DNA from 4 places in the Pannonibacter sp. genome. Region 2 is predicted to be linked to each of the others. Evidence: predicted binding sites of a transcription regulator. Region 2 holds the regulator's gene; each other region holds the start of a gene.
What was found. Region 2 encodes LexA, which represses DNA repair genes until DNA is damaged. Its sites were predicted from a motif close to TGTTCNNNNTGTGTTCNG; they were not measured.
Positions count from the first base shown of each region.

Region 1: ACTIFE_RS12850 (helicase-related protein) is a predicted target of LexA. The motif match lies at 2,544-2,561, and genes of this name have one in related genera.
Region 3: uvrA (excinuclease ABC subunit UvrA) is a predicted target of LexA. The motif match lies at 2,202-2,219, and genes of this name have one in related genera.
Region 4: ACTIFE_RS09420 (PA0069 family radical SAM protein) is a predicted target of LexA. The motif match lies at 2,261-2,278, and genes of this name have one in related genera.

Region 1 covers NZ_JBHYDX010000016.1:97,644-102,659, forward strand. Annotated here, with positions in the region: gene ACTIFE_RS12850 (helicase-related protein) at 1-2,327, opposite strand, end outside; gene pyc (pyruvate carboxylase) at 3,064-5,016, shown strand, end outside.
Region 2 covers NZ_JBHYDX010000009.1:8,325-13,340, reverse strand. Annotated here, with positions in the region: gene gltX (glutamate--tRNA ligase) at 1-375, opposite strand, end outside; gene ACTIFE_RS08105 (ComEC/Rec2 family competence protein) at 706-2,856, shown strand; gene lexA (transcriptional repressor LexA) at 3,044-3,760, opposite strand; gene ACTIFE_RS08095 (PaaX family transcriptional regulator C-terminal domain-containing protein) at 3,930-4,880, shown strand.
Region 3 covers NZ_JBHYDX010000013.1:20,511-25,526, forward strand. Annotated here, with positions in the region: gene ACTIFE_RS10790 (L,D-transpeptidase family protein) at 1-895, opposite strand, end outside; gene ACTIFE_RS10795 (single-stranded DNA-binding protein) at 1,411-1,989, opposite strand; gene uvrA (excinuclease ABC subunit UvrA) at 2,462-5,016, shown strand, end outside.
Region 4 covers NZ_JBHYDX010000011.1:9,765-14,780, reverse strand. Annotated here, with positions in the region: gene ACTIFE_RS09435 (cupin domain-containing protein) at 1-191, opposite strand, end outside; gene ACTIFE_RS09430 (helix-turn-helix domain-containing protein) at 483-1,499, shown strand; gene ACTIFE_RS09425 (glycosyltransferase) at 1,513-2,190, opposite strand; gene ACTIFE_RS09420 (PA0069 family radical SAM protein) at 2,303-3,427, shown strand; gene ACTIFE_RS09415 (chorismate mutase) at 3,526-3,876, shown strand; gene ACTIFE_RS09410 (DEAD/DEAH box helicase) at 4,359-5,016, shown strand, end outside.

The sequences.
Region 1 (5,016 bases), on a different contig from region 2:
GTCGGATCAAGCGGCTTCCAGGCGATCAGCGGGCGGATGAGATCGGCAAGGCGCTCCAGAATGTCGACGCGCACGGCGCGCGGGCCACAGACGCGGAAGCCGACGACCTTGTACAGCGTCTTGTCGATCTGCGGATCGACCATGATCGAGGTGCGGCCAGATGCAGACAATTGCGGCAGTTCGGCAAGACCCGGCATGTCCGGCGTGCCATGCTTCAACGCCCAGAGCTGGGCCAGCAACTGGCTCGGTGCCGGCTTCAGCAGCGCGGGCACATAGATGTTGTAGGCGCCGAAGCGCACGCCCAGCTTGCGCATGGACGCGCGCATGTCCTGGTCGAGCTGGCGGATTTCGTTGGCGGCGTCCTGACGCTCGAGAATGCCGAGGCTTTCATAGATGCGGAAGGCGATGCCACGGGCAAGGCCTTCAAGGCCTTCAGCATCCTTCAGATCGGTCAGCGGCTTCAGCAGCGTGCCGATATGGGCCCTGAGCCAGAGATTGACCCGCTCCTGCACCTTGTCACGGGCCGGGCCCGTCAGATGCTCGTCAGCGAGCAGGACGAAACCGGGGGCAAGAGCATCCTCGCCTGCGGTGAGCTTGGCGACCGGCTCACCCTGCCAGCGAATGGTGCCTTCGCTCGACAGGACAAAATCCTCGTTTGGAGCGCGCGACAAGCGATCTGCGCGCGCCTCGATTTCGCTCGCAAGCGCCTTCTGGGCAGCGGCGCGGACGGCTTTGCCCTCCGGGCTGTCCGCAACCGCATCGGGTGCGAAGCGGAAGCCCTGCAGGCGGCCAATATGCTGGCCCTCCACAAGCACGTCTCCACTCGGCGTGATTTCCGCTTCCAGCATGGCGTTCTCTCTCAAACGTCTCATCAATACGCTTGTCCGCCTGTCAACGAAACGCTGGGTCAAGCGTTCGTGCAAGGCGTCCGACAGTCTGTCTTCTATGCCGCGGGTGACACCCTGCCAGTGGGCAGGGTCCTTCAACCAGTCGACACGGTTGGCAACGAATGTCCAGGTGCGGATATGCGCAATCCGGTTCGCCAAAGTGTCGATATCACCATCCACCCTGTCTGCGAAAGCCACTTGACGCTGAAACCAGTCATCGTCGACGTGGCCGTTGCGCACGAGCAACGTGTACAGCTGCGTCAAGAGGTCCGCGTGGTTGGCCGGGGCGATCTTGCGATAGTCCGGAACCTGGCATACGTCCCACAGAAGTTCAACGCGCCCCTGGCTACGCGCCATGTCGCGGATGTCGGTATCGCGGGCAGCGTGTTCAAGGGCTAGAATGTCATCACCGACCGGTGCACGGGTGAGGCCTTCCTCACGCGGCGGCTGGTCGAGGCTTTCGCGCAAGGTGACCAGCGTGGAGAAGTCCAGCTGGCTGTTGCGCCATTGCAGCACTTTCAGCGAATCGAAGCGATGGCTTTCGATGGCCTCGACCAGATCGTCGTCGAGCGGATCGACGCGGCCAGTGACGCCAAACGTGCCGTCGCGCATGTGACGTCCGGCGCGACCGGCGATCTGGGCCATCTCCGACGGGCTGAGGGCTCGATATTGGTAGCCGTCATATTTGCGGTTGCCGGCAAAGGCGATGTGATCGACATCCAGGTTGAGGCCCATGCCAATGGCGTCCGTCGCTACCAGATAGTCGACATCGCCATTCTGGAACAGTTCGACCTGGGCATTGCGCGTGCGCGGGCTGAGCGATCCGAGGACCACGGCCGCGCCGCCGCGCTGACGCCGCACAAGTTCCGCGATGGCGTAGACTTCCGAGGCGGAAAAGGCGACTGCGGCTGACCGGGGAGGCAGGCGGGTGATCTTTTTCGAGCCGGCGTAGCTCAGCACCGACATGCGCGGCCGGGTGACAACGTTCAGGCCCGGAATCAGCTTTTCCAGCAGCGGGCGCACGGTTGCAGCACCAAGCAGCAGCGTCTCGGAGCGTCCTCGCAGGTTGAGGATGCGGTTGGTGAAGACATGGCCGCGATCCAGATCGGCGGCGAGTTGCACCTCATCGATGGCGACAAATTCGGTGTTGAGGTCGAGCGGCATTGCCTCGACCGTCGAGACCCAGAAGCGGGGTGCCTTCGGGATGATCTTTTCCTCGCCCGTGATCAGGGCGACGGCTGCCTCGCCCGCGCGGGACACAAGCCGGGTGTAGACCTCGCGCGCAAGCAGGCGCAGCGGCAGGCCGATCAGGCCAGAGGGCTGGGCCAGCATCCTTTCGATGGCCAGATGCGTCTTGCCCGTGTTGGTCGGGCCAAGCACCGCAGTCACGGTTCGGGACCGGGCGGCCGGCGGCAACGGCAAGGTCTTGATCGAAGGCATTGCGGGGGGTGCTTTGTTCCGGCCTTGCAGGTTGCGGCCTTGCAGTGGAGGGGCCGGCCCGTCCCGTCCCGGGGGACGCGGGCCAGTCCGCAGAAGGAGGCTTCCCCGCAGCGGAACTGCCAGGCAGGGGGCCGGATCGAGGGTGTCTAGCACAGGCCTTGCGGCTCTGTCCCCCTTTCATTTCGGGCGTGGCGGACGGGGGTGTTCCGGTACACGTGGAACGAGTCTGGAACAAAGGGCGCCCGAATCGCTGACATCGTCTGATTCAGGATTTGTTCCCTACGACATGTAGATAACGGGCGCATGTCTGATACGAAATCGTGAATCTGCTCAAGGATTTGGCGTGTTTTCAGCGCCTGCCGGCGACTCGGGTCAAAAAGACGTCAAGTGTCAAGATCGGGTTAATCTGCCAGATGATTTTACAACCCGTGTCTGCAACCTGTGGGGCTATTGGTGAACACAGCACGGACGAATCGCTGACCTGGCGTTGTTCCGGACTTGTTCTGTCTGGATCTGGTGTCCCTTGCTGGTGCGGCTACCAGATGAGCGCAGCGTATCCGGCTCAGTTGCTGATGTAACCAAACGACACGCCAAAAATATTAAGGGAACTGTCCCATTTCAGGGCGCAGAGGCGTGTGAGGAGATCATCGACCGGAAGGTCAGTGATACTGGCCCTTTCCTTGCACATCATCCCTTTGTATGAGTTGTCGCCATCAATCCAAGGGAGGGTACGGGCTTGAGCATCCGCAAGATACTTGTCGCCAACCGGTCAGAAATCGCAATTCGTGTATTCCGTGCGGCCAATGAGCTTGGCCTGAAAACCGTGGCCATCTTTGCGGAGCAGGATAAACTCGCCCTGCACAGATTTAAGGCAGACGAAGCCTATCAAGTAGGCAAAGGCCTCGGGCCCATCGAGGCATACCTGTCGATCGACGAAATTATCCGCGTTGCCAAGCTGTCCGGCGCCGATGCGATCCATCCCGGCTACGGCTTCCTGTCGGAAAGCCCGGAATTTGCCGAGGCCTGTGCCCAGAATGGCATCATCTTCATCGGCCCGAAGCCGGACACCATGCGCCGGCTCGGCAACAAGGTGGCCGCGCGCAACCTCGCCATCGAGGCTGGCGTGCCGGTGATGCCGGCGACCGATCCGCTGCCGGACGATATCGAAGAGATCAAGAAGCTTGCTGCCGGCATCGGCTATCCGGTGATGCTGAAGGCATCCTGGGGCGGCGGTGGTCGTGGCATGCGCGTCATCCGCGACGAGGCGACACTGGTGCGCGATGTCGTCGCCGCCAAGCGCGAGGCCAAGGCGGCCTTCGGCAAGGACGAAATCTATCTGGAAAAGCTGGTCCAGCGTGCCCGCCACGTCGAGGTGCAGATCCTGGGCGACAGCCACGGCAACCTCGTGCACCTGTTCGAGCGCGACTGCTCGATCCAGCGGCGGCACCAGAAAGTGGTCGAGCGCGCGCCGGCGCCTTATCTCGCCGAAGACCGTCGCAAGGAACTGTGCGACTACGGCCTGAAGATCGGTCGCGCGGTGGACTATTGCGGTGCGGGCACGGTCGAATTCCTGATGGATGCCGACACGGGCGCGATCTATTTCATCGAAGTGAACCCGCGCGTGCAGGTCGAGCACACGGTGACCGAACAGGTCACCGGCATCGATATCGTCAAGGCACAGATCCGCATTGCCGGGGGCGCCGTCATCGGCACCGAGGCCAGCGGGGTGCCGGTGCAGGCAGATGTGCGCCTCAATGGCCATGCCCTGCAGTGCCGCATCACCACCGAAGATCCGGAACAGAATTTCATCCCGGATTATGGCCGCATCACCGCCTATCGCGGTGCGACCGGCTTTGGCATCCGCCTGGACGGTGGCACCGCCTATTCCGGCGCGGTGATCACCCGCTTCTATGATCCGCTGCTGGAAAAGGTCACCGCCTGGGCGCCGAGTGCCGAGGAAGCCTGCCTGCGTATGGACCGCGCCTTGCGCGAGTTCCGTATCCGCGGCGTTGCCACCAACCTGGTGTTCCTGGAGAACATCATTGGTCACCCGGCCTTCCGCGCCAATGACTACACCACGCGCTTCATCGACGACACGCCGGAGCTATTTGCCCAGGTGAAGCGGCAGGACCGCGCCACCAAGCTCCTGACCTACATCGCCGATGTGTCGGTGAACGGCCATCCTGAGACCCGCGGCCGGCCGCGTCCGGGCAAGGATGTTGCCGATCCGGTGGTGCCGGACTTCGGCAGCGTCAAGCCTGAGGGCACTCGGCAGCTTCTTGAACAGCTGGGCCCGAAGGGCTTTGCCGCCTGGATGAAGGCGCAGCCGCAAGTGCTGGTGACGGACACGACCATGCGTGACGGCCATCAGTCGCTGCTGGCCACCCGCATGCGCACCCACGACATCGTCGCCATCACGGATGCCTATGCCACCGGCCTGCCGCAGCTGTTCTCGCTGGAGTGCTGGGGCGGAGCGACCTTTGACGTGGCCATGCGCTTCCTGACGGAAGATCCATGGGAGCGTCTGCGCCTCATCCGCCAGAAGGCGCCGAACATCCTGCTGCAGATGCTGCTGCGCGGCTCCAATGGCGTGGGCTACACCAATTATCCCGACAACGTGGTGCGCTTCTTCGTGCATCAGGCGGCCAGCGCCGGTGTCGATGTATTCCGTGTGTTCGACTGCCTGAAC
Region 2 (5,016 bases):
CCCGTCATAGCGCGGCGGACGACCTTCGGCCCGGGCCTTCTCGCGCATCTCGTCCAGTTCCTGCGGCGTGCAGTAGCACTTGTAAGCGGTGCCGCGGGCCAGCATCTCGGTGACCACTTCCTGGTGGCGGGCGACGCGGCCAAACTGCGATACCGGCTCGCCGTCCCAGGAAAGACCAAGCCAGGTCAGGCCATCGAGAATGGCATCCACCGCTGCCGTGGTGGAGCGGGCGCGGTCGGTATCCTCGATGCGCAGCAGCATCTTGCCGCCGTGGCGCTGCGAGAAAAGCCAGTTGAAAAGGGCCGTACGGGCGCCGCCGATGTGCAGGTAGCCAGTCGGGGAGGGCGCGAAGCGGGTGATGATCTGGTCGGCCATGGTCTTGGGGATGGTTCTCTGTCAAGGTGAGGCGAGGGCCCGGGGGCCAGCGCGAGACTGCTGCGGTGTTTAGCACAGGCAGGCGGACGGGCAAACCGGGCCAGTTCGAGGGCTGCCATGCAGCGCGGGGACGGCAGCGAGACCGGGATTGCGGCGGTGGATGACGCCCCGCCCAGCACTTCAACGGCGTCCCGGTTATCCTTTTCTTCCACCAGGGCAACCGCAACAGCGAATCGGCTGTGGACGACACTTGCGGCACGCAGGCAACCAGCCAGGGAGGACAGAAGCCGCCCGTCCGGCCGCATAGCCGAGGATCACCGGCTGTTGCATGTGGCCTTTGCCTTCGCAGCCGGGATCGCGCTCTATTTCCAGTTGCCGGCTGAGCCCTCCCTGGCCCTTCTGCTTTGCCTTGCCGGCGGCGGGCTCCTCGCCGCAACTGTTGCGCACCGCCAGGGACGCTTGCCGCCGGCAGCCTTGCTTGCCCTGGCGCTGTTCTGCGGCGTTGCGGCAGGAGCCTGGCGTACAGCCAGCGTCGCCGCGCCGGTGCTGGAACTGCCGCGCAGCGCGACCCTGACCGGCCGGGTGATCGAGCGGGTTCCGACCGCCGCCGGCAGCCAGTTGGTGATGGAGCTATCTTCTGCGGAGGGCCTTGGCCGCCAGGCGATGCCGCGCCGCGTCCGGCTGTCCTTGCGGGGAACAAGCGGAGGCGACCTCCTGCCGGGGGAGGGCGTCCGCCTGAGGGCACGCCTGCTGCCGCCCTCCGGACCGGTTCGCCCCGGAGGCTATGACTTTGCCTTCGCCGCTTATTTTCGTGGTATAGGGGCCACTGGCTTTGTCTTCGGGGCACCTGAGCGGATTGACTTGGGTCCACCCGGTGCCTGGCTGTCTTTCATGGCCGCGATCCAGAAGCTTCGGATCGATGTGGCGCAAGAGGCCGATGCGGCCCTTGGCAAGGGGGATGAGAGCGCCATCTCCGCCGCGCTGCTCGTCGGCCTGCGCGGCGAAATCTCGCGCCAGGCTGAAGCGGACCTGCGCGAGGCCGGCCTGTCGCACGTCCTGTCGATTTCCGGCCTGCATATGGCGCTCTTTGCCGGTGGCATGTATGCGGTCGTCCTTGGCGGGCTCGCCCTGTTTCCAACGCTTGCCCTTCGCCTGCCGATTTCCCGCTTTGCTGCCGCGGCCGCGCTGCTGGCCGCCACCTGCTACCTGCTCCTGTCGGGGGCAAGCATTGCCACCCAGCGCTCCTATCTGATGATCGGGCTGGTGTTCATTGGCCTGATGACCGGCCGGCGGGGGCTCAGCCTGAGGAGTGTCGCGCTGTCAGGGCTGCTGCTGCTGGCCCTGAGGCCGGAGGAGCTTTTCGCGCCAGGCTTCCAGATGTCCTACGCTGCCGTGATCTGCCTGATCGCGGCCTATGGCGACTACGGGCGCTGGTCACGCGCCCGCGCCGGCCGGCGCAGGCCGTCCGACCACGGGCTGCTGCGCCACCTGGTTCACCGCTTATGGACCTGGGGGTGCGGCATTTCAGCGACCTCGTTGATCGCCGGCCTTGCCACCGGCATCATCGCGGCTCACCATTTTGATCGGCTGGCGCCTTACGGACTTCTCGGCAATCTTCTGGCCATGCCAGCCGTCTCCATGGTCATCATGCCTGCCGGAGTGGCGGCCTTCCTGATGCAGCCACTCGGCCTTGCAGCTCCTGCTCTCACCGTGATGGGCCAGGGGATCGCCTTCATGCTGGCTGCGGCCAGCTTCACGGCCAGCCTCAGCGACAGCGACGGGGTCATCGGCCAATTGCCAGCCCTTGCCGGGCTTCTGCTGACAGTTGCTGTATTCTGGGCGTTTCTCGCCGAAGGTCTGCAGCGGCTGCTTGCCGTCGGCCCGGCTCTGGTTGGCCTGATCCTGTGGGGCCTTGACCGCCCGCCTGACATCTATGTCAGTGATCGCGGCACCCAGATCGCGGCGCGGGACCGGGACGGAACGTTGCGCATCACCGGCGGCCGGATCGGGTTCAGCGCTGAAGTCTGGCTCACCGGCGAAGGCGTGCCCGAGCGCCGGTTCGCCAGTCATCGACAGAGCGCCGACCAGGCCAGCTGCGATCCTCTCGGCTGTGTCGTTGCGGCCTATCCACCGGCCAGGAGCCGGTCTCCTGCAGGCAGCCTGATGGACACCGGGCCGGCCAAAGGAAAAACGCTCTCCAGTCATCCGCCACCGCTGCACATTGCGATGCCGCGCAAGCCTGATGCTCTTGAAAGCGACTGCCTTGCCGCTGACATCCTGGTAACCGGCCTGACGGCCCCCCCCAACTGCACTGCTCCGCTGATCCTCGACGGTGGCAGCCGCCGTCTCGGTGGGGCCGCGCTGTGGCTGGAGACCGTCGCCGGTGAAACAAGGGTTTCGCATATTCGCTACAGCCGCCCCGGTGGCACGCGGCCCTGGCAGCTCCCGGTGACGGGACCGGACCCGGATGCGCCGCGCTGATCTTCTGCACGAGCGGGCGGAGTGTGCTGGTGGATTCACGCCCACAACCACACCCACGACCACAACCACACCGACGACCAAGGCCAGCAGAACCAGTGGCAACGCCGACGCAGCCTGAAAACGGCGGACGGCTCCAGCTACTTCCCGGCTCGCAGGCAGCGCCGGCGCTGCAGCATTTGCATCTGGCTCAATACTGGCGGAACAGCGCCACCAGCTTGCCCTGAACCCGAACCCGGCCGGGGCCGAAGATGCGGGTCTCATAGGCCGGGTTGGCCGCTTCCAGCGCGATGGAGGCGCCCTTCTTGCGCAGCCGCTTCAGCGTCGCTTCCTCGTCATCGACGAGCGCCACGACAATGTCGCCGCTTTCGGCCGCGTCCGTCCGGCGGATCAGCACCGTATCACCGTCGAGAATGCCAGCCTCGATCATCGAATCGCCGCGCACTTCCAGCGCGAAATGCTCGCCCCGCCCCAGCATGTCCTGGGGCACGTTGATGGTATGGCTGTGGGTCTGGATTGCCTCGATCGGAACACCGGCGGCAATCCGGCCCATGACCGGAATGCTGGTCATGCCGCTGACGGTTTCTGGCTCGGACCGGGCGGGTGGGGGAGGCTGGGTCTTGCCGAGCGATCCCTCGATCACGGATGGCGAAAATCCCTTGCCGCGCGGGGCGGCAAGCCCTGGCGACATGGAGTCCGGCAGGCGCACCACTTCCATGGCGCGGGCGCGGTTCGGCAAACGTCGAATGAAGCCCCGTTCCTCGAGCGCGGTGATCAGCCGGTGAATGCCCGACTTCGACCTGAGGTCGAGCGCGTCCTTCATCTCGTCGAAGGAGGGCGGAACGCCGCTTTCCTTCAGGCGCTCATGGATGAACATGAGCAGTTCGTGTTGCTTGCGGGTCAGCATGGCGAATCCCCGTGGCGGGAGGCGGTACAAATCATGAACGCAGATTACTCGTTCTCACTGTGTTCCACAAGTCTTAAGGCGAAGTTAGCGGGATGTTCCGCGTGATGGGGTCATGGACGGGGAGACCAACTGCGGCTAGGAAAGGGCAAATGACCGGATCTCCGTTGCCATGCCCGAGCCGATGCAGATGAACACAACGCCCCAAATTGCGTCTGGCGCCCCGGGCTCGGCGGCGGCCGCGGTCGACCGTCTGGTCGAGGAGTTTGCTGGCCGGCGGCCTTTGCGCGCCGGGGCCTTCATCGTCACTCTGTATGGCGATGTGGTGGTGCCGCGCGGTGGATCATTGTGGGTCGGCAATGTGATCGAGGCCTGCGCCCGTGTCGGGATCAGTGAAACGCTGGTGCGCACGGCCGCCTCGCGGCTTGTCGCTACCGGGCGGCTTGAAGGCACCCGGGTCGGGCGGCTTGGCTATTATGGGCTTACCGATGCGGCGCGGGCCGAGTTCAGTGCCGCTGCTGCGCGGCTTTATACGCTGTCGGCAGGGGCAGGTGAGCTCGGGTTCACGCTGGCCCTGCGCGGTGGGGAAAGTGATGCAGCCACTGTCGACGCCGGGCTGGAGGCGGCAGGCTTCGTTCGGCTGGGTGACGGGCTGGCGCTGGCCATCGGTGAGCGTCCAGTGCCCGCCGGATGGGCCCGGCTTGCGGTTGCGCCCGGTGATCTGACTGACGGCGCGGCGCTGCGCGCGGCTGTGCGCAGGGTCTGGAACCTTGGCGAGCTGGAAGCGGGATATGATGCGTTCATGGCCCGGTTCTCGCCGCTGGCTCAGCTGCTCGCCCAAGGGGAGCGACTGACGGACGGGCTGAGTGCCCTGTCTGCAAGGCTGTTGCTGGTGCATGGCTTCCGTGCCCTGGCCTTGCGTGATCCGGGGCTTGCGCGGCCGGCGTTGCCGGACGACTGGGCCGGCGAGCGGGCGAGGGCCCTTTTTGCCCGGACCTATCTGGCGTTGAGTGCCGCCGCTGATGCGCATGTCGCCAGTTTTGCCGGCCTTGGCGGCGCACTCACGGCAACGCCGCCTGAGGTGCTGGAGCGGCAGGCGCGGCTTGCGGGCGTTTCATCCTGACGTGAAGACCGGTTGATTCAGGTCCGGCGTGCTGCGGCATGGCTTGCCGTTGGCGTATTTTCTTGAGAGCGAGACTCTGGAAAGGGGAGGCAGGCAATCCCGCCGAGGGTTGCGGGGAGCGGGATCGCCTGTCCGG
Region 3 (5,016 bases), on a different contig from region 2:
CGCGCAGATGTGCCAGTTCCGCAACCAGCGCGGCGAACTGCGGCGAGGCCGGCTGCCTTGCTTCAAGCGCCACGCCCGGAGCCGACGCCTGCTTCAGGGTTGTCAGAACATCGTCCAGAGCCACCTTCTGGCGCGGCAGGTCGTGATAGCCGGAAATCCGGTTCGGATCGATCCGGCCCCGTCTGGCGTCCAGCACATAGGTCAAGGCCGCAACCGACATTCGCATCTCGAAATCGATCAAGGCCGCGCGGGATGCCTCCTCGTCAAGCCCGGCCAGAACGGGCAGCTCGACCGCGTAGTCGGCGGGATCAAGGCCGAAGCGGCCAGCCTCGGCCAGTGTGGCGGCGACGGCCTGAGCCCGTGCATTGGACGCCCCGCCGGTCACCCAGATAAACTCCGGATTGTCGCGGTAATGCGTCTTCAGCGCGGCACCGACTTCCGGCAATGCCTTGAATTTCATCGATTTGAGCGCCGGTCGCGCAAGGTCGAACTCGGACAGTTCGGCTGTGACGGATGCGACAGTCGCAGTGGCAGCGGCAGTGGTGTTGTCCTGGCCTGAGGCCTGTCCCTCAGCCGCAGCTGTCTGGACGTCTGCAAGACCTGCCAGCGACACGGTCTCATAAGAATCGGCCTTGTAGGTGTAATATTTCGGCCCCGTCACCTTGTTGGCAGTGATCGTCGCACGGTCGAGCGACTGCGCGCGCGGTGCCGGAGCGACGGGTTCCAGACGCTGTGCAGGTTGATAGTCCGGATTGAAGAACCGGTCGAGAAAGGACTGGGCCGATGCCGGGCCCGCCGCGCACAGGCAGGCCAACGCGGCGCCCGCAAGCAACACGTTGCGAGGAAAAAGGCGCCCGGTGGCGCGGTTGAGATCCGGACGGCAAACCGAACGCATGTGTCTAAAAACCTCTGCTCAAATCATGTCGCGGCACCACAACCGGCAGCAAACCCTGCCGTATGTGTCCAATCCCTTCATGGCGAATATCGGGCGCATGGAAAGATACTAGCGCAACCCCAACGCAAAAGTTAACGCAAAGATACTTTTCATCACGACCTGGTGACAGGCCCGGGGCCGCGACAGGCGCTGAAAACCAAGATCCAGCGCGGTGTCCCCGCGCCCGGGCCGGACGGGCCTGCCGCCCGGAGGCCGCGCCTGAGCCCCGCCCCCGCCGCGTTCGGCCACTCCGACCCTGTGCGACATCGTCCTTGGTTCAGACAGCCAGGGCTTCAAGCGGTGAAGACACCCCACAGGGGCAGCACACAGGACCAGCACACAGGAGCAACACACAGGGGGAGCGCACAGGGGGAGCGCACAGGGGGAGCGCCGGAGAGCCAAACGGTCGCCGACTGCCACTGCCCCGACCAGCCCGGTCAGTCGCAAGACCGGACGCCGGTGCCGGACGTCTGCGGTCAGAACGGGATTTCGTCGTCCATGCCGCCGCCGAAGCCGCCGCCAGATCCCCCACCGGACCCGCCGCCAGAACCGCCAGACGAACCGCCGCCGTAGCCACCGCCAGAACCACCCGATGATCCACCAGCATAGCCGCCGCCGGACCCGCCGCCATAGCCGCCAGACCCGCCGTCATAGCCACCACCCGAGGAGCCGTAATCGGACTGGCCACCGCCGCCGCCTTCACCGCGCCCGTCGAGCATGGTCAGGGCCGAATTGAAGCCCTGCAGCACCACTTCAGTGGAAAATCGCTCCTGGCCGCCCTGGTCCTGCCACTTGCGGGTCTGCAACTGGCCTTCGATATAGACCTTGGCGCCCTTGCGCAGATACTGCTCGGCGATCTTGCACAGGCCCTCATTGAAAATCACGACCCGGTGCCATTCCGTGCGCTCGCGCCGCTCGCCCGACCCACGGTCACGCCAGGTCTCGGACGTCGCGATCCGCAGGTTGGCAACCGGCTTGCCATCCTGGGTGCGGCGAATTTCCGGATCGGCCCCGAGATTGCCGACCAGAATGACCTTGTTGACGCTTCCCGCCATGTTCCGGGCTCCTCTTTATCTTGCTCACGCAAGGGCCCCGATCCGGTGTGCCCCCGGCGGAGTCCTGACTGCTTTTCTTCCGCCTCAAGGACGGTATGATCGGGCGGACCCTAGCGCCTAATCAATCCCGCCGCATCCGCGCTTTGCCTTTTCCACAAAGGGAAGCAGCGACCCGGCGGGTCAAGACACTGCAAAATGGCCGCAAAGGATCTTGTTCTTTCTTTGTTCTTGTTGTAGCAAAGTCCCCGGCGCCATGCAACGGCCTCAGGTTCTCCGGTCTGGTCCAAGCACTGCGTTTTCGCGTAAGGGCACTCATGCAAGCTCGTCCGGTTCGGGCCGTGGTGGCCCGAACCTGCCTCCCCTCGCGCCTCCCTGCGTCCAGCCGCCACAGTTTGGCGGTTGAGGCAGCGGCTGCGTTGCGTATAACAGCTGAGACTTTTGCCCGGGTTCCGGGCCAGCCAGGATCGATCTGATGTCCGAGGACGCCAAGCCTTCCCTCCCGACCACCATTTCCCGGGCGATTCCGCCCGAGCGTGGCAAGTATCTGTCGATCCGCGGCGCGCGGGAACACAATCTCAAGAACGTTGACCTGGACCTGCCCCGCGACCGGCTGATCGTCATGACCGGCCTGTCCGGATCGGGCAAATCCTCGCTTGCCTTCGACACAATCTACGCCGAGGGGCAGCGCCGCTATGTCGAGAGCCTTTCGGCCTATGCGCGCCAGTTCCTCGAGATGATGCAGAAGCCTGATGTCGACCAGATCGATGGCCTGTCACCGGCGATCTCGATCGAGCAGAAGACGACGTCACGCAATCCGCGGTCGACCGTGGGCACGGTCACCGAGATATATGACTACATGCGCCTTCTCTTCGCCCGGGTCGGCGTGCCGCATTCGCCGGCAACCGGGCTGCCGATCGAGAGCCAGACCATCAGCCAGATGGTGGACAAGGTGATGGCGCTTGAAGAGGGAACGCGGCTGTTCCTGCTGGCGCCAATCGTGCGCGGACGCAAGGGCGAGTACAAAAAAGAACTCGCCGAGCTGATGAAGAAGGGCTTCCAGCGCGTCAAGATCAACGGCACGTTCCACGAGATCGCCGAGGCCCCGGCGCTGGACAAGAAATACAAGCATGACATCGATGTGGTGGTTGACCGGATCGTGGTGCGTCCCGATATCGCCGGGCGGCTGGCGGATTCCTTCGAGACCGCGCTGAAACTCGCCGATGGCATCGCCATTGCCGAACTGGCGGACAAGCCGCTGCCGGACCTGCCCTCCGACAAAGATGCCGTGCTGCAGAACCGCAACGAGACGCATGAGCGGATCATCTTTTCGGAGAAATTCGCCTGTCCCGTCTCGGGCTTCACGATCACCGAGATTGAACCACGGCTGTTTTCCTTCAACAATCCGTTCGGCGCCTGCCCGTCCTGCGACGGTCTCGGCACCACCCTCGCCTTCGAGGCCGAACTGGTTGTGCCCGACGAAGGACTGTCCCTGCGCGATGGCGCCATCCTGCCCTGGGCCAAGACCGGCGCGACCTCGCCTTATTATGCCCAGACGCTGGAAGCGATCTGCCGCCAGTTCAAGGTGTCGATGGCAACGCCCTGGCGCCAGTTGCCGGAGGAGGTCCGCAGCCTGATCCTGCACGGCTCGGGCAAGACGGAGATCGAATTCGTCTATGACGACGGCGTGCGCAGCTACAAGGCGCGCAAGACCTTTGAAGGGGTGATCGGCAACATCGAGCGGCGCTGGCGCGAGACGGATTCGGCCTGGGTCCGGGAGGAACTGTCCCGCTTCCAGTCCAACCACCCCTGCCCGGCCTGCGGCGGCTATCGCCTGAAGCCGGAGGCGCTTGCGGTGAAGATCGGCGGCTGCCATATCGGCCAGATCTCGAACCAGTCGATCCGCGAGGCGGCGGTCTGGTTCGAGGCGCTGCCATCCCGCCTGACCGACAAGCAGCAGGAAATCGCCGGGCGGATCCTCAAGGAAATCCGCGAGCGTCTGCGGTTTCTCAACGATGTCGGGCTGGAATATCTGTCGCTGTCGCGCAATTCAGGAACCCTGTCTGGCGGTGAGAGCCAGCGCATTCGCCTCGCCTCGCAGATCGGCTCCGGCCTGACCGGCGTGCTTTATGTGCTCGACGAGCCCTCGATCGGCCTGCACCAGCGCGACAATGCCCGGCTTCTGGAGACGCTCCGGCATCTGCGGGACCTCGGCAACACGGTGATCGTCGTCGAGCATGACGAGGATGCGGTGATGACGGCCGATTATGTGGTCGATGTCGGCCCCGGCGCCGGAGTACACGGCGGAGAGATCGTGGCAGTCGGCACGCCGGCAGAGATCATGGCCAACCCGGCGTCCCTGACCGGACAGTACCTGTCGGGCGCCCGGGGCATTCCGGTGCCGGCCGAGCGACGCAAGATCAACAAGAAGCGGCAGATCAAAGTGATCGGCGCGCGCGGCAACAATCTGAAGAGTGTCAGCGCCGACATTCCGCTCGGCACCTTCACCTGCATCACCGGCGTGTCCGGCGGCGGCAAGTCGACCTTCCTGATCGACACGCTGTTTCGCGCGGCGGCCCGCCGGCTGAATGGAGCACGCGAGAACCCGGCACCGCACGACCGTATCGAGGGCCTGGAACATCTCGACAAGGTGATCGACATCGACCAGTCGCCGATCGGACGCACGCCGCGCTCCAACCCGGCCACCTATACCGGCGCCTTCACGCCGATCCGCGAGTGGTTTGCCTCGATGCCGGAGGCCAAGACCCGTGGCTATCAGCCGGGCCGGTTCTCGTTCAACGTCAAGGGCGGACGCTGCGAGGCCTGCCAGGGCGACGGCGTCATCAAGATCGAGATGCACTTCCTGCCCGACGTCTATGTCACCTGCGATGTCTGCAAGGGCCGGCGCTACAACCGGGAAACCCTGGAGGTGCTGTTCAAGGGCAAGTCGATCGCCGATGTGCTCGACATGACCGTGGAGGAAGCGGCGGAGTTCTTTGCGGCCGTTCCGGCGGTGCGCGACAAGATGGA
Region 4 (5,016 bases), on a different contig from region 2:
GGATGGATATGCGGGGGAACGAAAGTGCCGGGAGGATCGAGGGTCTCGAAAGAGAAGCAGGTCTCGCCTTCTGTCTTCATCCAGTAAGTGTGGCCAAGAATGCTCCATTCGACGTCGTGCTGGCCGATGCCGGCCGGGGTGATGCCCGGGTCAGTGTTGACCTGCACCATGTTGGCAATGGCGGTTTTCATGCTGGTTCTCCTTCAGGCCCGTTCGGGCATGCTGTTCCCATCGGACGGGCGGCGCTTGGCGGCCTTTGCCTCGGGGGCAGTGACCATGCGCCTGTCTTCGTCCTGACCCTACGAGACCTCTTCTCCGATCCCCGGTCTATCCGCTGCGCGAAAGCCTGCATGCGCTGAGCGAAAATCGGCAGCTTGCGGCTTTGCTTCGCCGGCTTGCCGATGGTAGCGTTGCGGATAACTGGTCCGACAATGAGCAAAAAAGCCGAGGGGACGGGCCGGGGGAACCAGCTGGTGCAAGCCATGCAGATGCAAACCATGCAGACGCAGGTTCTGCCGATGCCATTGTCGGGCCATGCCCGGGTGGCGACGCGGGACGTGGACCAGGCCGCGGAGGAGGTCGGGCGGATCTTCTGTTCGCACCGCCTGTCACCGCATGACCATGGCCGGGATTTCTTTGCCTGCCACAACAGCCGGCTGTTTGACGGCGGCTCGATCAACTATGTCGCCTATGGCGGCGAAGTGGAGATCGATCCGGGCTGCCTGGAGCGGTTTTTCCTGGTTCAGGTGCCGCTCAGCGGGGGAACCCAGATCCGCATCGGCAGCCAGAGGATCGTCACCGCGCCGGGACGGGCTGCATCCGTCCTGTCGCCGACCCGGCCCAGCCTGATGCGCTGGCAGGCCAACTGCGGCCAGATGATCCTCAAACTCGAACGCAAGGCGGTGGAAGATCTTCTGTCGGCGCTCATGGGGCGCGAGGCCGGGGAAATCGTGTTTGACCCCCAGCTGCGGCTCGACAGCGAGCCTGGTCGGACCCTCGGGGCGCAGATCCTTGCCCTGGCGCGGCTTGCGGACAGTGCGGCGGCGGGCATCCTGGACCAGGGCATGGCGGTCAACAGTCTTGCCTGGTCGGTGGCGCAGGCGCTGCTGTGGACCCATGCGGGCAGTGCGCGCGATCTGCTTCTTGCAGGTCCCCAGGACTTCAATGGTGCGCAGCGCAAAGTCAACCGGGCACTGGACTATATCGATGCGCATCTTGGGACGGCGATCGACTACGCCGATCTGGCCAGGGCGTGCGGCTACAGCCTCAGGGCACTGCAGCTTGCCTTCCAGGCCGACCGGGGCCAGACGATCTCGCAGGCGGTGCAGGAACGCCGGCTGAGCCTGTTGCGCCAGCATCTGATTGCGGCCCGGGGCCAGGCCAATGTGACAGCCCTGATGCAGGCTTGCGGGCTGCTGCATGCCGGACGGGCGGCAGGGGCCTATCGGGAGCTGTTCGGGGAAACGCCGGCGGAAACCTTGCGCAAGGGGCGGACCTGAGGCGGCGGCCGGCCTAGCCGTGCAGGGCCCGCACGAGGCGCGGTGGCAGCCGCAGGGCCGTTACGGCAAAGCGAGCGAGTTTCTGCCGGGTCGAACGGGACGGAGCTTGTGGGACAACCGCTGCACTGCGCAGCAGCACGAGGCGTCCGCGTCCGATGCGGCGGGCAATGTCGAGATCGGACAGGGCGGCAAGGTCGTGGTGGCCGCCGAGGCTCACATAGAACCGGCGCGAGATCAGCAGTCCCTGCTCACTGGCCGGCATCCCGAAAACTTGAGTCGTCAGGTTGCCAAGGGCCTCGCCGGCTCTGGCGCCAAAGCCGAAGGCGTCCTGTTTCAGGCGAAAGACGGCGGCGCAGCGCTCCGCCTGGCCGCTGCGCTCGGTGCGCTCGATGAAATTGGCCGCCTCTGCATGCCAGCCCGGTTCCAGCATCGAGCCGGCCGGGAGGAACAGCAGCCAGGGTGATTTCCGTGCCATCCGCGACCCGGCGGCAAAACGGGCGCCGTCGCTGCCCGGGACTTCCTCAAGGTCACAGCCGGCAGCGTCAGCGACGATTCGCGTGGCATCGCGCGAGCCGCCATCCACCACCAGAACTTCGCGGACAATGCCTTCCGCTGCCGCCGGAACGAGGGCCGTCAGGCAGTGGGCGAGGGCTTCCTCGCTGTCGAGGGTAGAGATGACAACGCTGATCATGAGCCCCGTTCTAGCGTCTTTCCCGGGGCAAGGCGAGGGAGGCCCTTGCGGAGGCCGTGTTCTCGGGTCATGTTCCTGAAATGTTCTCTTTTTGAGTCGAGTGGACGGACACATGGCTGCCATCACGCTGATAGATCAGGTGCACAGTGAGACGGCGTTGGCGGGAGCCCGTATTGCCGAGGACCTGCGGCGCGGCCGTGGGGCTGGTCTCAACCGCTCCGGTCGCTTCGAGAAGGACCAGCGTGAGGTGTTTGACGACGGGTGGGAAACGCTCGACGACCTGCCGCCGGTGCAGACAACAGTGCAGGAAGAAAAGGCGCGGACCATCATCACGCGCAATTCCTCGCCGGACATTTCCTTCGACCGCTCGATCAATCCCTACCGCGGCTGCGAGCATGGCTGCGTCTACTGCTTTGCGCGGCCGACGCATGCCTATGTCGGGCTGTCGCCGGGTCTTGATTTCGAGACTAAGCTGTTTGCGAAACCGAATGCGGCCGAGCTGCTGGAGCGGGAACTGGGTCGGCCGGGCTACCAGCCGCGCACGATTGCCATCGGAACCAACACGGACCCCTACCAGCCGATCGAGCGGCGTTACCGGTTGATGCGCGAGATCCTCGAGGTGCTAGAGAAGACCAATCACCCGGTCGGCATTGTCACCAAGTCGGCCCTGGTGCTGCGCGATGTCGATATCCTGGCCCGGATGGCCGAGAAGGGGCTGGCCAAGGTGGCGCTGTCGATCACCTCGCTCGACAAGGAGATTGCCCGGACACTGGAACCGCGCGCCAGCGCGCCGCACCGCCGCCTTGCCGCTATCAAGGGCCTGTCCGAGGCCGGAATTCCCGTCTCGGTGATGATGGCGCCGATCATTCCGGCGCTGACCGACAGCGAGATCGAGGCGATCCTCGGAACGGCGGCCGAGCATGGGGCGAGCGAGGCCGGCTATGTGCTGTTGCGGTTGCCGCTGGAGGTGTCGGAACTGTTCCGCGACTGGCTGCTGCGCAACCGGCCGGACCGCTACCGTCATGTCATGAACATCCTGCGGTCCATGCGCGGCGGCAAGGACTATGACGCCGAATGGGGCCAGCGGATGAAGGGGCAGGGGCCTTATGCGCAGCAGATCGGCCAGCGCTTTTCGCTTGCGGCCCGCCGCTTCGGCCTCAACCAGCGCCGGCGCAAGCTGACGACCGAACTGTTCAGTGCGCCCCAGACCGGCGGGGTGCAGCTCTCGCTGTTCTGAAGCTGCGGGAGGCTCCCTGTTGCGACGATGCGGCGCTTGACCGGTACTCGCCAGGCCGTTACCGCAGCCGGGACCGGAATGAACGGCGAGGCGAAGGTGTGACGGACGAAGCGGACAAGCGGCTGCGCGGGGCAGCGGATTGCACGGAAAAGGCGCATATCCGGCACGAGATCGACCGGCTCGACCGGGCGCTGCTGGTCCTGTTTGTCGAACGGCAGACCTATGTGCGGCGCATGGCCGAGATCAAGCAGCATCCCGATGAAGCCTATGACCAGCACCGAATCGACACGATGTTGGCCGATCTGCGGGCGCTGGCCGAGTCCCTCGGGCTTGAGGCGGAGCAGGTCGAGGCGGTCTGGCAGGTGTTGATCGACTGGAATGTCGCCTATGAACAGCGCACGATTGCCGCAAGGACCGGGTTGTCATTGACCGCTGTTTCCTTGAAATAAATACGTTGCCGGCTTCTGACGCCACCTGATCGCCCGGACAGCGCCTTCCGGCGGCGCTTGACATTGCAGCGCACAAGGGGGATACACGGGGCTGGATGTGGTCTGGTCGCCGCGTGAGCGACCCGATCCGATCTCCATGCGCCCGCCCCGGTTCAGCCAGGGCATCGCGGCTTTATCGCCGCGTCAGGGCTGAAACTGGCCTGGTCGCCCTTGCCCCTCACCATGAGGGACCGGCGATCCCCGCGCCGGCGACGGAGACGGAACGCAACGAAGACCATCGCTCGCCGACGGACGTCCTGTCCCGGCGCTTCTTCAAAAGTTCCCATGTCACGCGGGGTTCTGACGGTTCCGAGGACCGGCGGACAATGAGGTTCGCCCCTAGACCTTGAACCGCTACCGCATTCGGGCTGGTGCGAGATTGTCTCGCCGCCGGCTCCCGTCGTGCGCGGCCCTGTTGCTGCGGCGCATGTGAAGGACATTTCTTGACTGAATTTGCTACCCTCGGGCTTTCGTCCGCTCTTCTGAAGTCCGTTGCCGCTGCCGGCTACACCACCCCGACCCCGATCCAGCAGGCGGCCATCCCGCACGTGCTGGCCGGCAATGACCTGATGGGTCTCGCCCAGACCGGCACCGGAAAGACCGCAGCCTTTGGCCTGCCGCTGATCGAGCGGCTGCTGGCGCGTCCCATTCCGGCCGCTCCGCGCGGCACTCGCGCGCTGATCCTGGCGCCGACCCGCGAACTGGTGAACCAGATCGCGCAGAACCTCATCACCTTCGTCAAGGGCTCCTCGCTGCAGGTCACCACCATCATGGGTGGCGTCTCGATGGGTCCGCAGATCAAGCGCATGGCGCGTGGCTGTGACATTCTCGTTGCGACCCCTGGCCGCTTGATCGATCTGATCGAACGCAACGCGCTGCGCCTGGACGGGGTTGAGTATCTTGTGCTCGACGAAGCCGACCAGATGCTTGACCTCGGCTTCATCCACGCGCTGCGCCGCATCGCGACATTGATCCCGAAAAAGCGCCAGACCCTGCTGTTCTCGGCGACCATGCCGAAGCAGATCGAGGAACTTTCGCGCTCTTACCTCAACGATCCGATCCGCGTTGAAGTTGCCCCTGCCGGCCGTACGGCCGACAAGG